2 regions of the Pseudoalteromonas sp. ATL1 genome follow, and region 2 is predicted to be linked to the other one. Evidence: predicted binding sites of a transcription regulator. Region 2 holds the regulator's gene; the other holds the start of a gene.

Region 1 (7,565 bases), 3.1 Mb from region 2:
TGGATGGTTTTACTGCAGCACCAAAAATTAAAGAACTAGCCGGTGACGTGTATTTACCAGTGATTTTTATTACCACGCTTGAAGATCACAATAGCTTTGAACGCTGTTTGGAGGTGGGTGGTGACGATTTTATTCATAAGCCATTCGACAAGGTGATCCTTTCTGCCAAAATACGCGCACATGCACGAACTAGAAGGCTTAGCCAAGAAGCAAATCAACAAAAAAAGCAGCTTGAGTACCACTACAACCAAATTGAGCGCGAACATGAGATTGTGGAGCATATTTTCAGTAACGCGTTAAGTCAATCGCCTGAATACCAGCGTTATTGCGATTATCACCTGTCTCCAGCTTCAATGTTTAACGGCGACATGTTCTTAATGGCAAAAAGTCCGATGGGAGGCTTTTATTGTTTGCTCGGCGACTTTACAGGTCACGGGCTTGCAGCCGCTGTTGGCGCGCTGCCCGCATCTCGTATTTTCTACGCAATGGTCAATAAAGGAATGGCTGTAAACGACATTGCTTATGAGCTTAATGGGGTACTGAGTACTTTATTGCCGAGCAATATGTTTTGTGCCGCTGCGATTGTCGAATTGAGTGAGTCGGGTAAAAGCTTATCGGCTTGGTTAGGTGGGTTACCGGATCTATATTTATTAGACCAAGAAGGCAATATTGTTGAGACGTTGGAGTCGCAACATATGGCTTTAGGGATCTTGGAGCAGGATGAGTTTGAGCGAACAACGTTACACTTAGAAGTAGATGCAAGTCGCAGACTTTTTATGGCGACTGACGGTATTATTGAAACTGAAAACAAGCAAGGAGATATGTTTGGTGAAGACAGGCTAAAAGCCTTGTTATCTTCGGTACCCACCATTTCTACCGAGTTAGTTGTTAGTCATACCCAAAAGTTTTCAGAACATAGTGCTCAGCAAGATGATTTGAGCGTTGCCATATTAAATTGTTTGCCAAGTAAAGTTAAATCTACACAGCCTATAGAATACTCTCATGTTCCGTTTGAATTGAACGTAAAAGTTGATGAGACGAATATTGTGAGTACGGATCCTATCTTGGAATTAGTAGATGTACTTAGCCAAGTGAAAGGGATTAGTGAGCATCGCTCTAATATTTTCTTACTTTTGTCTGAGGCTTATAATAATGCAGTTGACCATGGGGTGCTCGGCCTTGATTCCGATATCAAGAATAAAGAAGATGGCTTTTTAGAGTTTTATCAACTGCGCGAAGATGTATTGAGTACTTTAGAGCAAGCTTTGATCGTGATACATGTGCAATACGCTCCACTAGAAAGTTTATTGATTTTTACGATACGAGACTCTGGTGAAGGCTTCAGACCTAAATCTAAGCAAGAAGATAACTTGCAGTTGGAGCACGGTAGGGGCCTTAGGTTGCTCAGTGAGATCGCAAAAGACATTCAATTTAACGACAAAGGTAACGAAGTAAAAATAATCTATGCGCTTCGTTGATTTTTTATTTGCAACAATCACGCGCCATGTTAGTCTCTATTTTTAATTTTGGAAGTTTGGATGGCTAGATGGTTTCTTCTTATCTTGATCTCGCACAGTTATCAATCGACCCTCGATTGATAGACACGGCATTAGCAGAGTTAGATTTATTTTTAAATGATGAGAGCAACAGTGTACAGGCTGTTTGGTCTTATCGTATCCCTGAGTTGGGTGAAGGTGGGGCGTGTAGCTTATTTGGGCACCTTCAAGATGAACCATTTGAACTTTCATCTATATTAGATAAAAGTGAAAATACACAAGTATGTTTAACTAAACTACAAGCTATCGTTGACTTTGTTAGTCGTCGTACTCTAGTTGATTGGTTTGGCATTTATCAAACAAGAGTGACGCCTGAAGGCCCTCAATTACTCAAGCTTGCGTATGTCGGCGCACCGAGCAGACCGCTTTTTCCCGTCAATGAACAGTTTGCGGCAACCAGCAATAATGTACAAGTGGTCATGAGCCATCATGCCCGCGTGATTAATGATGTTCAGGCTTATGTTGAAGCTGGAGGAGAGTATTATACTTGCGATCCTAAAGTGCAAGCTGAAACTTGCCTACCATTGTTTGACAGCGCGAACAACTGCATCGGAATCATTGACGCTGAAGCGTTTAGCAAAGAATTTTTTACACCTGATGTATTAGCTTTACTAATCGCTGTATGTATTAAAATTCCTCAGTATCTACCTGAGTGATATAGCTCGTTTTAGCACATAATTATGTTAAGATGAGTTCAGTTTAAACCCCCATTGCTCGGCATCAATAGACATCTAGTGCTGTGTCTGATGCGGTGCTGACCTAATATAAAAAGAGATAAACCATGTTCAGTGAACTAAAACCATTACCGACAGATCCAATTCTTGGCTTGATGGCAGCTTATAAACAAGATACTAATCCGAATAAAATAGATTTAGGCGTTGGTGTATATAAAGATGAGCAGGGTGATACACCAGTTTTACGTGCCGTAAAAAAAGCTGAAGCTTTCCGTTTAGAAAATGAAAAGACCAAGTCTTACATTGGTCTAGCTGGTAATTTGGATTTTTGTCATCAAATGGAATCTTTATTACTAGGTGAGCACAATGCATTGCTAGCAAACCGTGTGCGCACGGCACAAACGCCTGGTGGTACAGGTGCACTGCGTGTTGCGGCTGAGTTTATTAAGCGTTGTAATGCAAATGCAACCGTTTGGGTAACAACGCCAACTTGGGCAAACCACATTAGTTTGTTTGAAGCTGCAGGCTTAAATGTTAAAGAGTATCCTTACTACGATTATGAGAATAAAGGGCTACTGTTTGATGAAATGATCAACACGTTGAAGCAAGTACCAAAAGGCGATGTTGTATTGCTTCATGCATGTTGTCATAACCCAAGTGGTATGGACTTAAACGAACAGCAATGGAAAGTGGTTGCAGAACTTGCGAAAGAAGTCGGTTTTACACCATTAATTGATATTGCTTACCAAGGTTTTGGAACCAGCCTCGACGAAGATGCAAAAGGTCTTCGTATGGTTGCTGATGCGGTAGAAGAAATGATCATCTGTTCTTCATGCTCTAAAAACTTTGGTCTTTACCGTGAACGCATTGGTGCGTGCTCATTGATTGCTAAAGATGCGGCAACTGCAGATGTTTCAAACTCGGTATTGCTAAGCGTAGTGCGCAGTATTTACTCAATGCCGCCAGCGCATGGTGCAGACATTGTGAATACAATTTTGAGCAGCAATGAATTAACGCAAATGTGGTACGAAGAGCTTGACGAAATGCGTAGCCGAATCAATAGTTTACGTACTTTGATCAAAGAAAGCTTAGCAGCAAAAGGTGTTGCGCAAGATTTCTCTTTCATCGATCGCCAAAATGGTATGTTCTCATTCCTAGGCATTAATAAAGAGCAAATCGAGCGTTTACAAAAAGAGTATGCGATTTATATCGTAGGCTCGAGCCGTGTAAACGTAGCGGGTATCAGTAAAGCAAACATCGATTACTTCTCAAATGCCGTGGCTGACGTTTTAAAATAAGACTTCAGTCACATAAAGAAACCCGCTTAGGCGGGTTTTTTTATGTCTTGATTTTATCTTGATGACTTAGCTTTGGTATTAAACAAGGTTAAGCTTCTTTAAGTGGCGTGACATTTTCCGCTTGCGGTTTATTTGCCGCTTTGGTTTTTTTCACTGGTTCAGGTTTTCCGCCTTTTAATACAGCAAGAAACTGATCTTTTTGCTTAGCAATCTCAAGTGCTAAAGACTCAACCTGCTGTTCACTCAACGGTACGTCTACTTTGGTAAGCATTTGTTCTAAAGATTCTGCAACATCTAACATTTTGTCGTATGCATCAGCCTCTTTTTTACTGGTAAAGGTCATGCGCTCGACTCCATTTCTTTCTACCACATACTTAACAACAACAGCCATGATCACTCCTGCTAAACACTGTTTTTTTATACAGTAAATGTTTACATCAATTTATGCAAGGTTTTATTCGCACTTGTTGAGTGCGTACATCAATATTTAGCATAGTCATATTATTAATAAATTACATGATGCGTAATGGTGTGTGAACTTGACAAAAATGTACTACTTACCTTTATTTAAAGGGCTTTCATAAAGTTGTTATTGAAGGCATATATGGACATTAACTAGTAAGGAACTACTATGATTCAATCAATTATTCTTATTGTGACGCTCGTTCTAGCGTTTGGACACTATCCAACCGTACTTGCCCAAACTCCACTCATCGATACTGAAGAGGTTGTAGCACCACCTTCGGTTGAACTCGTGGATATAAATAATGCATCAATAGACGAGTTAACCAGCTTACCAGGTATTGGTCAGAAAAAAGCACAAGCCATTATTGATTATCGTGAGATAAATGGTCGCTTTGACAGCATTGAATCTCTACAACAAGTGAAGGGAATAGGCCCAAGGATGGTTGCTAAATTAGAAGGGAGGATCCGCTTTTAAAAGCAAGGACGGGCCCTTATTCGGGCCCATTTATATGTTCTTTAGAATTAAACTGTTTTTCAGCTTGTTCAATGGTTGATTTAGAAAAGAAAATTTCAATCGGACTAGTAAGCAAAGGGTAGCTTAAGCCTGCCAACAGTAAGATAGGCAGTAGTATCCAACCTTCAACATATGCCAGTGCAATAAAAAAAGGTATCAGTACAGATAGTTTTGCAATACGCAGCATAATTTTTTGAGTGACTGGCAGCATTTCAAGAGCATTTGACAATATACGTTGTTTGTCTCTTAGCTTATAGCCGTCAAGTGCTTTGAGCTGACTGAGTCGTAAAATCATTTGTTTTTTACCAGTAAGGCACAGCCTACGATGGCAATAAAGCTCACACTATAAAATGCGAAGATGATCTCCATCCAACCTGGCATACTCAATGACATAAACGACCAATCGATATTACCGCAATCCCCCGTGGCTGCAAAAAATGCAGGGATCCACTCGTGTAGTGGCATAAATGAAGGGAAATTGGGCACAATGTCACAGGTAAAAGCAAAAGGATCTGTCGTTGTTTGCATATCGATATGCTCACGTGCAATTAACCAGCCCCAAATGCTGCTAACCCCCCATGTCGCATAACCTAACCATCTAAGTAGCAAGTTTTGCGGGTTGATAAAGCCGATAACACCGGCAGCAAATAGCCCTAACATGGCCGTGCGTTGGTAAATACACATAATGCACGGTTCAAGGCCCATGGCATATTGGAAAAACAAAGCTGTAATTTCAAAAATCGCAGCACTAAGTGCCAAAAGCGCCCAAGCTTTTTTAGATAAAGGCAGAGTACCTAGCCAATTCATATCCGCTCCCAAGGATTATCTTTTGGTCGCTATTATGTGGCAAAACTAGATATGCCTGCAACTAATCTCGGCTGACATCAGTATATACTCGATAAGCTTCTTTGCTTGTTAGTTGAAAATCATCTGGTACAATCAGTGGATTACAATGGTACGGTCACGTATTTCACAAAAGTGGTGCTAAATGAGAATTTTCAAAGCCAAAAGCCCAGCAGGATTTGCTGAGGAGTATATTGTTGAATCTATTTGGAATGGGGAATTTCCGCCGGGTTCTATTTTACCTGCTGAGCGAGAGCTATCGGAGTTGATTGGCGTTACGCGCACCACGCTACGTGAAGTTTTACAGCGTTTGGCTCGAGATGGTTGGTTAACTATCCAGCACGGCAAGCCTACTCGCGTAAACAATTTTTGGGAAACCTCAGGGCTAAACATTCTAGAAACGTTAGCACGTTTGGACGAAGACAAAATGCCTGAGTTGACAGACCAACTGCTATCGGCTCGTACCAACATCAGTGCTATTTATACTCGTGCCGCAATTAAGTTTAATCCTGAAGATGTGATTGATATTTTATCAAAGAGTGATGAGCTGGAAGACTCTGCTGAAGCATTCGCTGAATATGACTACCGAGTTCACCATCAACTGGCTATTGCTGGTAACAACCGTATTTATGTGTTGGTACTGAATGGTTTCAAAGGCTTGTACTCGAAGATTGGTGGACATTACTTTTCAGATCCTCGCACCCGTGAGTTGGCAAGACAATTCTATAAAGATTTGACGGTGCTTGCGCAAGAGAAAAACCACGATGGTGCCATTTCGTTGATGCGTAAATACGGTCACAAAACGGGTGAGATCTGGCAGCAGTTACGTGGTGAAATGCCTGAAAACATAATGGATTAAATTCTATTCAAGATTCAGACGCTCCGAATTCGGGGCGTTTTTTTTGCGGGCAAATATTTGAATTAAAAAGCAGCAATCAAAAAAATTGATGGTGGTTATCGTTTTATTCGATTGTTAATTTGCTTATGAGCAGCATAAACTGATGCCAATTTTTACAGAGGCTTGTTTTTTCATTTACCGCCTCAATAATAAGATACAGTGTTAGTACAGATTGATGTGCTAAATTAAATTGGACAAAAAACCTAACTATTTGGAGAAAACAATGGGTGTATTAGTTGGCCGTCAGGCACCAGACTTTACAGCAGCAGCGGTACTAGGTAATGGCGAAATCGTAGATAGCTACAATCTACACGAAAACATCAAAGGTAAAAAAGCGGTTATCTTCTTTTACCCACTAGACTTCACTTTTGTTTGTCCTTCAGAGCTAATCGCTTTTGATAAGCGTTTTGAAGAGTTCCAAAAGCGTGGCGTTGAAGTGATCGGTGTTTCAATCGATTCTCAATTTTCGCACAATGCATGGCGTAACACACCTGTAAATGAAGGTGGTATCGGTCCAGTTAAATATGCACTAGTTGCAGACGTTAAACACGAAATTTGTCAAGCATACGATGTTGAGCACCCAGAAGCTGGTGTTGCTTTCCGTGGTTCTTTCCTAATCGACGAAGAAGGTAACGTACGTCACCAAGTAGTTAACGACCTTCCTTTAGGTCGTAACATCGACGAAATGCTTCGCATGGTTGATGCATTAGCATTCCACAGCGAGCACGGTGAAGTATGTCCTGCTGGTTGGACTGAAGGTAAAGCAGGTATGGATGCAAGCCCTGAAGGTGTTGCTAAGTTCCTATCTGAGAACGAAGACGCTCTATAATTGATACGTTTTTCGTTTAAACCCGCCGCTAGGCGGGTTTTTATTTGCCTGCTCGCTTCTTCAAAGTTCATCTCAACCATACTTTTACCCCATGCTTAATCGTTGTCCTACATGGCGCAAAAGCTCTATCCCCATGTACGCGGCGAATGTGCTCACGACAGGTAATGCTAGTAAGCCCAGTAACATTAACTCATTTCCCATGATTAGGTGCCTCTTGCGTTACTGCAGCTGTTTGTTCTTTTGTTGGTTGTTCAAAAGCGGTATTTAAAGATGAAGTCACAGACTCGAAAGTGGTCACTTTCAGCTCTTCAATGCTGTTGCTGATGCTATTGCTAATTGCGGTACTGATCACATTCGATAGCTCAGCTGTAACATCGGTTGTTAAGTCATTGGCATTTGCAGAAACGCTAACACCACAAAGTAATGCGATAGTTGTTAATTTAGTAAAAGTTTTCATAATCTTGCTCCTTTAATGTATTAGTCGCATT
Region 2 (7,565 bases):
TGGCGCATTGTAAGGACGACTGCGTAGGATTCGGCCTAATTCGCGCTCAGCATCCATAAGTGTGACGCTCATTTTGCTGCTAAGCTCTGCAATCTCAAGGAAGCCCTGCATCATTTCAGCCCATTTATATTCGTTACCATTATCGAGATATAAACGGACAGGTAAGCCCCATTCCTGCGACATAGAAGCGAATGACATGGCAACGTGTTCACGGCGCACACCTTCGCCTTTTTCGAGCATGATCAGTGTAAACCACATGCGGCCAGTGCCTACGTCGTGCCATGCAATGGCGCGAGGGTATACAACAGAGCCATCAGGTCGGCGACATTTAATGTCGATTGGGTGAACGTCACCCACAATTAGATCCATGGGACGCAGGCCGTCAGTATGGCGTGTGATACGTGGGATATAGCGGTCAAAAAATAGTTTTGCATCGCTATCATGTATCGCTACTAATTTATATTCACATCTAAATCGTTCAACATAAGCGCGGGTGACAGCACATTCGCTTTTTGTGTTTTTAATTTGCTCTTGTGTTACACCAGCTTCTATTAAAAGGTCGTGTAATCGGCCTGTTGCGTACTCCGTGATTGTACGCCAACCTTTGGCATTATTAGCCCATAGCGACTTTACGTAACGTTCTATCGTTTGTTCAATTTGCTCATGTGTGCGTTTAGATAAAAAACCTTGTTTAACTAAGTTATCTACATCACGTATGAAATTCTTTTTTCGACCCGTATCTTCACGAACTTTGGGCATTAGGTCGCGCACATTTCCCGAACCATTTTCATAAGTGCTGATCCAACGATAAAGCATATCTAAAGTAACTTTTTTAGATTTGCCGTTTGGCATTATGTAGGTTTTACCCGCAACTCGTTGAACCTCTGCGCCACGTTCAGAGCTATGACGATCAAAGTCTAGAGCCTGACGAATAAGCTCAAATCGCCACAAAGCAGTACGCATACGCGACTCGGTATTATGTGTAGCTACGTCTCCATGTTCGACAGCATCAGCAACCAGGGGAGATAACTCCGTAGATGCACTGCCAACCTGAGATAAATAGTACTTTTCGCGAAGTTCAGGCGGTAGGCTGTTTACATCAACGAGCAAACCTTTACCACCATGACCTCGAACACCAGTAATTTCTTTAGTTTTAATGACTTGTTTGGATATTTCGCCAGCAGAAAGAATCGTTCTTGCTCGGCGCTCGCCGACACTCATTAGCTGAGCTAGGTCTGTAGAGTTAATCCAGTTTTTTGAACTCACTTGCTGCATAACTAAACTCCCTGACTATTCAATCCACAGTCTTCAAGAATTTGGTCAACACATTGCTTTGCTTTTTCTCCAGCCCAAGCGCCATGAAGCGCCTGTCTAGCGTTCTGAGGTGCTACACCAATTTTCTCACATGCTTTGTTTAGTGAATCGCCTTTGAAGGCGTATGCAGCTCTTACAGTGTTGTACAACTTCTTAGAAGGTGGACAAATTTCCAAAATAATCATTTTGTTTATCCTTAATGCAACGAAATACCTAATATGTTTATATTTGTATTAGGTTTGCATATGGATGTCAACTATAAATACTAAATATATTTAATTTTTGTACTAGAAATATTTATTTTTTATATGTATCTTTTATATTAGAATCTAATAACGAGTAAAAAGGATACGAGTTATGAGCACTGAATTGAATCTGAAAAACGACATTATACCGAGGCTAAAGGAACTCTTAGGTGTTACAAAAAACACTGAAGTTGCTAAGGCGCTGGATACATATCCACAAACGCTCAACGGTTGGATGGATAGGAATTCGGTTCCGTATACTCAGCTATACAAACTAGCTAAAGATAGAAACGTATCCTTGACTTGGATTTTAGATGGCCAAGGCGAGCAAGTTAAAAATAAAAAGAGTGACGATAGCAATGTCAGCTTGAAAGCAGTTGACTCGAATGAGTCTGTCGCAGTTAGTAATGAATTTCTTAAATCAGTTCTCAAAATGGACGCTCAGAACTCCGCATATTACGTAGTACAAAGCGACTCAATGGAGCCGTTAATCTCAAATGGTGATACTCTACTTTTAACGACTAATACAGAGAACGCAGGTGATGGTATTTACGTTATGAAGATTAACAGTCGTATTTCAGTTTGTAGATTACAGTTTTTACCGAAAAGCATTAAGGCGAGTAACGAGAATAGTGCCTATGAACAATTTGAAATTAGCTATGATGATAAGTTTGAATTACTCGGAAGAGCTGTACGGAAACTAGGAAAAATCAACTAAAAGTAGATCCGTATTAGATCCGTATTCAACACATGATCAGATCCGAATTAAGGATCACGCTGTACATAAATACCGCTCAATCACTCTAAACTTCTATTAAATGGCACATTACACAAATTTTGTGCCAATTTTGAATAACAAATACATCATAAAATTCTGATATCATTATTTTTCAATTAGTTACAAATTTTAAGATTTAAAAACCGAAAAATTCTTAGGATTTTCATTTCATCCGCTACTCTAGATTTATAAAGATCTACTCCACGTGCTGATGGGATTACAAGCTATTAAAGTTTGCGATTTTTATATAACTGTATATACTCACAGTTAAATGTACTGTATGGAAAACCAGTTATATGCGGCCTTTGACAAAACGACAAGAACAAGTATTTGAACTAATTAGAGTATTCATAAAAGATACTGGAATGCCACCAACGAGAGCTGAAATCGCTGACGCCCTTGGTTTTAAAAGTGCGAATGCGGCCGAGGAGCATCTAAAGGCGCTGGCCAAGAAAGGTGTGATTGAAATGGTGCCAGGGGCGAGTCGCGGCATTAGGCTTGTTGAGGAACTAGAGAAAGAAGATCCTGGATTGCCTTTAATAGGACGTGTTGCTGCAGGTGAACCTATTCTTGCTCAGCAGCATGTGGAAAGTCACTGTCAAATAGATGCTAATTTATTTAAGCCAGCGGCCGATTACCTCCTACGCGTAGATGGTATGAGCATGAAGGATATTGGAATTTTAGATGGCGATCTGTTGGCTGTTCACAGTACACAAGTTGCAGAAAACGGTCAGGTTGTCGTAGCGCGAGTCGAAGACGAAGTGACTGTGAAACGCCTTGAAAAGGCAGGGAAAAAAGTGTATCTCCATGCAGAGAATGAAGATTTCTCACCCATCGTTGTAGATTTAGAACACCAATCGCTCACAATTGAAGGGTTAGCTGTTGGTGTCATTAGAAATGGCAATTGGATGTAAATAAGACTAAACCCTAATAATTATATGTTTCGAGTGGCTATATAACGCTAGTTATATAGCCATTTTTTTATCCTATGTACTTTTAGTTTCTATAGATTCAATCACTTCCATAAACTTCCTTTTTAAAACGAGCAAAACTTGCGAATTGTTTATTTATTGTCTAATCGTTAAAGAGTCGTGTTGTTAGATTAATGTTATTCAATAAGTCTAGACAGTCATCCAAATAATAAAAATGGTTATCGTCATTTGGCACACAAGGCAAATGGATAATGAAGGAGGCGTCAAATGTTTAAAACCCTACCGGCGGCAGCACTAACATCACCTCTTGCTGTTTCTTTCTCTGCATTAGGTAATAGTGCTTACAATATGCGACCTGGCGTAACTAATATTAGTCAGAATGTATATGACCTGCACATGACTATTTTCTTGATATGTTGTGTCATAGGCGTGGTTGTGTTCGCAGCGATGTTTTGGGCCATGATCCATCATAGAAAGTCTAAGGGGGTTGAGCCCGCGCAATTTCACGAGAGCACCAAAGTCGAGATCTTATGGACAGCTATACCCTTTCTTATCTTGATTGGGATGGCAATTCCAGCGACCAAAGTACTAATCGCAATGGAAGACACGAGCAAAGCTGACCTCACCATAAAAATAACAGGCTCACAATGGAAGTGGCACTACGAATACATGGGACATGGTGTTGATTTTTATTCGGTACTTTCTACCCCTAAAGCACAGATTGATGATTCAGAAGCCAAAGGTGAGCATTACTTACTGGAAGTAGATAAACCTTTGGTGATCCCTACGGATAAAAAAGTGCGCTTTTTAATGACTTCAGACGACGTTATCCATTCTTGGTGGGTCCCTGATTTTGCGGTGAAGAAGGATGCAAATCCAGGCTTTATCAATGAGGCTTGGACTCGTGTCAATGAAGAAGGCACATATAGAGGGCAATGCGCGGAATTATGCGGTAAAGATCATGGTTTTATGCCTGTAGTCGTAGATGCGCGCTCCCCCGAAGCATTTGAAACATGGCTTGATAACGCTAAAAAAGAAAAGCTTGAGGCACAAGCGGCTAGTGTAGCACTGCTCGATCAAACTTTGAGTAAGGATGAGCTAATGATGCTCGGTGAGAAAGTATACATGGCTTATTGTGCAGCATGTCATCAACCTGCTGGTACCGGTTTACCTGGCGTTTTCCCTGCGCTTAAAGGAAGTCCCATCGTTTTAGGAGACGTTAAAGATCATATAGACATCGTTTTGCATGGCAAGCCAGGTACTGCAATGCAGGCGTTTGTAAAACAGTTGTCTATTAAGGAAATCGCCGGTGTAGTCACTTTTAAGCGAAATAGCTGGGGAAATGATTTGGACCAAGTCATTCAACCAAGCCAAGTTCAAGAACGAATCAATGCGAATAAGGAGGCTAGCCAATGAGCACCGTAGCGCAAACACAGCATGAACATCATGGGCACGCACACAAAGGCCTCAAACGCTGGCTGTACACAACGAATCACAAAGATATAGGGTCTCTATATTTAATATTTTCTTTAACAATGTTTCTAATTGGCGGCGCGATGGCAATGGTCATACGTGCGGAGCTTTTTCAACCAGGATTACAGTTAGTCGATCCGCACTTCTTCAACCAAATGACGACAGTGCATGGATTAATCATGGTGTTTGGTGCGGTAATGCCAGCATTCACAGGTCTTGCTAACTGGATGGTGCCGATGATGATCGGCGCGCCAGATATGGCATTACCAAGAATGAATAACTGGAGCTTTTGGATACTTCCATTTGCTTTTACAATTCTATTGTTATCGCTATTCATGGAAGGTGGGGGGCCAGCTTTTGGCTGGACTTTCTATGCACCACTCTCGACTACTTATAGTAATGATAACACCGCGTTATTTGTATTTGCCGTGCATATAATGGGTATTAGCTCAATTATGGGCGCAATCAACGTGATCGTGACTATTGTGAATCTAAGAGCGCCAGGAATGACATGGATGAAGCTTCCTTTGTTTGTTTGGACTTGGCTTATTACTGCGTTTTTGCTGATTGCTGTTATGCCTGTGCTTGCCGGAGCAGTTACTATGGTGCTAACGGATAAATATTTTGGCACTAGCTTTTTTGACGCTGCCGGTGGTGGAGACCCGGTGATGTTTCAACATATATTCTGGTTTTTTGGGCACCCCGAAGTGTACATTATGATACTGCCAGCTTTTGGCATCATTTCTACTATTATCCCAACTTTCTCTCGGAAAAAGCTTTTCGGTTATGCATCAATGGTATACGCAACCTCGTCGATTGCACTACTGTCCTTTATCGTTTGGGCACATCATATGTTTACGACAGGGATGCCGCTAGCTGGTGAGTTGTTTTTTATGTACGCGACCATGTTAATTTCAGTGCCAACTGGCGTGAAGGTATTCAATTGGGTAGCAACCATGTGGCGTGGTTCTATCAGTTTCGAAGTACCGATGATGTTTGCTATCGCGTTCATTGTACTCTTTACCCTCGGCGGCTTTTCCGGCCTTATGCTGGCGATTACACCTGCCGATTTTCAGTATCATGATACCTATTTCGTTGTTGCCCATTTCCATTATGTTCTTGTAACCGGAGCAGTTTTCTCCATTATGGCTGCTGCTTATTACTGGTTGCCAAAATGGACTGGACACATGTACAACGAGACACTAGCAAAATGGCACTTTTGGTTGTCACTTATAAGTGTCAACGTTTTATTTTTTCCGATGCATTTCATTGGGCTCGCAGGTATGCCAAGAAGGATCCCTGACTATGCACTTCAATTTGCTGACTTTAATGCGCTGATTAGTATTGGGGGATTTGCTTTTGGGTTGTCGCAGTTGTTGTTTGTTTTAGTTGTGTACAAATGTGCGAAAGGTGGGCAGAGCGTACCGGATAAAGTTTGGGATGGGGCTGAGGGGTTAGAATGGCAAGTACCATCACCTGCGCCTTATCACACATTTTCGACGCCACCAGAGGTTAAGTAATGCCTCATCAGCGTTTGATTCGAAAGTTACTTTTAGCGGTGTTAGGTATGTTTGCTTTTGCCTTCGCATTAGTACCACTTTACGACGTTTTCTGTGACGTGACAGGACTTAATGGCAAGCCATCATTAGAAGTTGCAGGTGAAAGTAATCAGGTTTTAGCGCAGCGTTTCGTTGACGTGAGTTTTACTACTCATAGTCAACGAAATGCACCATTTCAAGTGGTATCTGAGACTTACAGTGTGTCGGTCCACCCAGGTGAAATGGCGAAGGTTAAATTTTCTGCAAAAAACTTGAGCACAGAGCAGAGGGTTATGCAAGCTGTGCCCTCTGTATCACCGGGAAAAGCGGCTAAATATCTGCATAAAATGGCGTGCTTTTGTTTTGACAGACAAGCGTTTTTGGCGAATGAAGAAGTTGAGTTTACTTTGGTGTTCTATGTAGATACAGAATTACCAGAAGATATCAATGAGCTTACCCTGTCGTATACCGTGTTTGATGTGAGTGATCAGACGTCACAAATCACGGAGCTGGCTAAGCATCAGGCGGGTTAGGAGATTATTATGAAAACAGAGTATGAGCACTATTATGTACCAGAGCAAAGCCATTGGCCTATCGTAGGCGCAATAGCAATGTTTTTGATTGCAGCTGGTGCGGGTTTAACTGTAATGCAGTTATCAAATGAAAGCACAAGTGGGAAATATATACTTGCTGCAGGTTTATGTATCTTGTTCTATATGCTATTTGGTTGGATAAAAAATGTCATACATGAGTCACAGTCAGGCCTCTATTCTAAGCAGATGGATAGTTCATTTAGACAAGGAATGAGTTGGTTTATATTCTCAGAGGTTATGTTCTTCTTTGCATTTTTCGGAGCATTATTTTACGCAAGGATGCTATCTGTCCCTTGGCTAGGAGGGGATGGAAACAATGCTATGACCAATGAAGTGTTGTGGCCTACGTTTGAAGCTATCTGGCCTTTGCTTACTACACCAAGTGGAGAAACAACGCAAGCGATGGGGTGGGAAGGATTGCCACTTATTAATACCATCATTCTACTCACCTCATCTGTCACGATACATTTTGCTCATGTTGCTATGGAGCATGATCAAAGAACGAAAGTTAAAGCTTTTCTGGGACTGACAGTACTTTTAGGTGGTACGTTTTTAGCTCTACAGGTGGCTGAATATATTCATGCATACAGGGATCTTGATTTAACGTTGCAGTCAGGCATTTACGGAACCACTTTCTTCATGCTTACGGGATTTCATGGTATGCATGTGACATTAGGTACTATTTTACTTTT

What was found. The regulator LexA, encoded in region 2, represses DNA repair genes until DNA is damaged. The targets are predictions, from matches to a motif close to TACTGTATNNNNATACAGTA.
Region 1: a site for LexA is predicted at 3,936-3,955, ahead of AC5FX4_RS14985 (YebG family protein). Genes of this name have one in related genera too.

The regions. Positions count from the first base shown of each region.
Region 1 covers NZ_JBZYXL010000001.1:3,411,241-3,418,805, reverse strand. The annotation lists gene AC5FX4_RS15000 (SpoIIE family protein phosphatase) at 1-1,478, shown strand, start outside; gene AC5FX4_RS14995 (GAF domain-containing protein) at 1,547-2,212, shown strand; gene AC5FX4_RS14990 (amino acid aminotransferase) at 2,338-3,528, shown strand; gene AC5FX4_RS14985 (YebG family protein) at 3,617-3,919, opposite strand; gene AC5FX4_RS14980 (ComEA family DNA-binding protein) at 4,160-4,468, shown strand; gene AC5FX4_RS14975 (DUF6170 family protein) at 4,485-4,802, opposite strand; gene dsbB (disulfide bond formation protein DsbB) at 4,799-5,314, opposite strand; gene fadR (fatty acid metabolism transcriptional regulator FadR) at 5,496-6,209, shown strand; gene AC5FX4_RS14960 (peroxiredoxin C) at 6,472-7,077, shown strand; gene AC5FX4_RS14955 (hypothetical protein) at 7,268-7,534, opposite strand.
Region 2 covers NZ_JBZYXL010000001.1:272,391-279,955, reverse strand. The annotation lists gene AC5FX4_RS01220 (Mu transposase C-terminal domain-containing protein) at 1-1,275, opposite strand, end outside; gene AC5FX4_RS01215 (hypothetical protein) at 1,278-1,499, opposite strand; gene AC5FX4_RS01210 (LexA family transcriptional regulator) at 1,672-2,277, shown strand; gene lexA (transcriptional repressor LexA) at 2,634-3,251, shown strand; gene coxB (cytochrome c oxidase subunit II) at 3,537-4,685, shown strand; gene ctaD (cytochrome c oxidase subunit I) at 4,682-6,262, shown strand; gene AC5FX4_RS01190 (cytochrome c oxidase assembly protein) at 6,262-6,813, shown strand; gene AC5FX4_RS01185 (cytochrome c oxidase subunit 3) at 6,823-7,565, shown strand, end outside.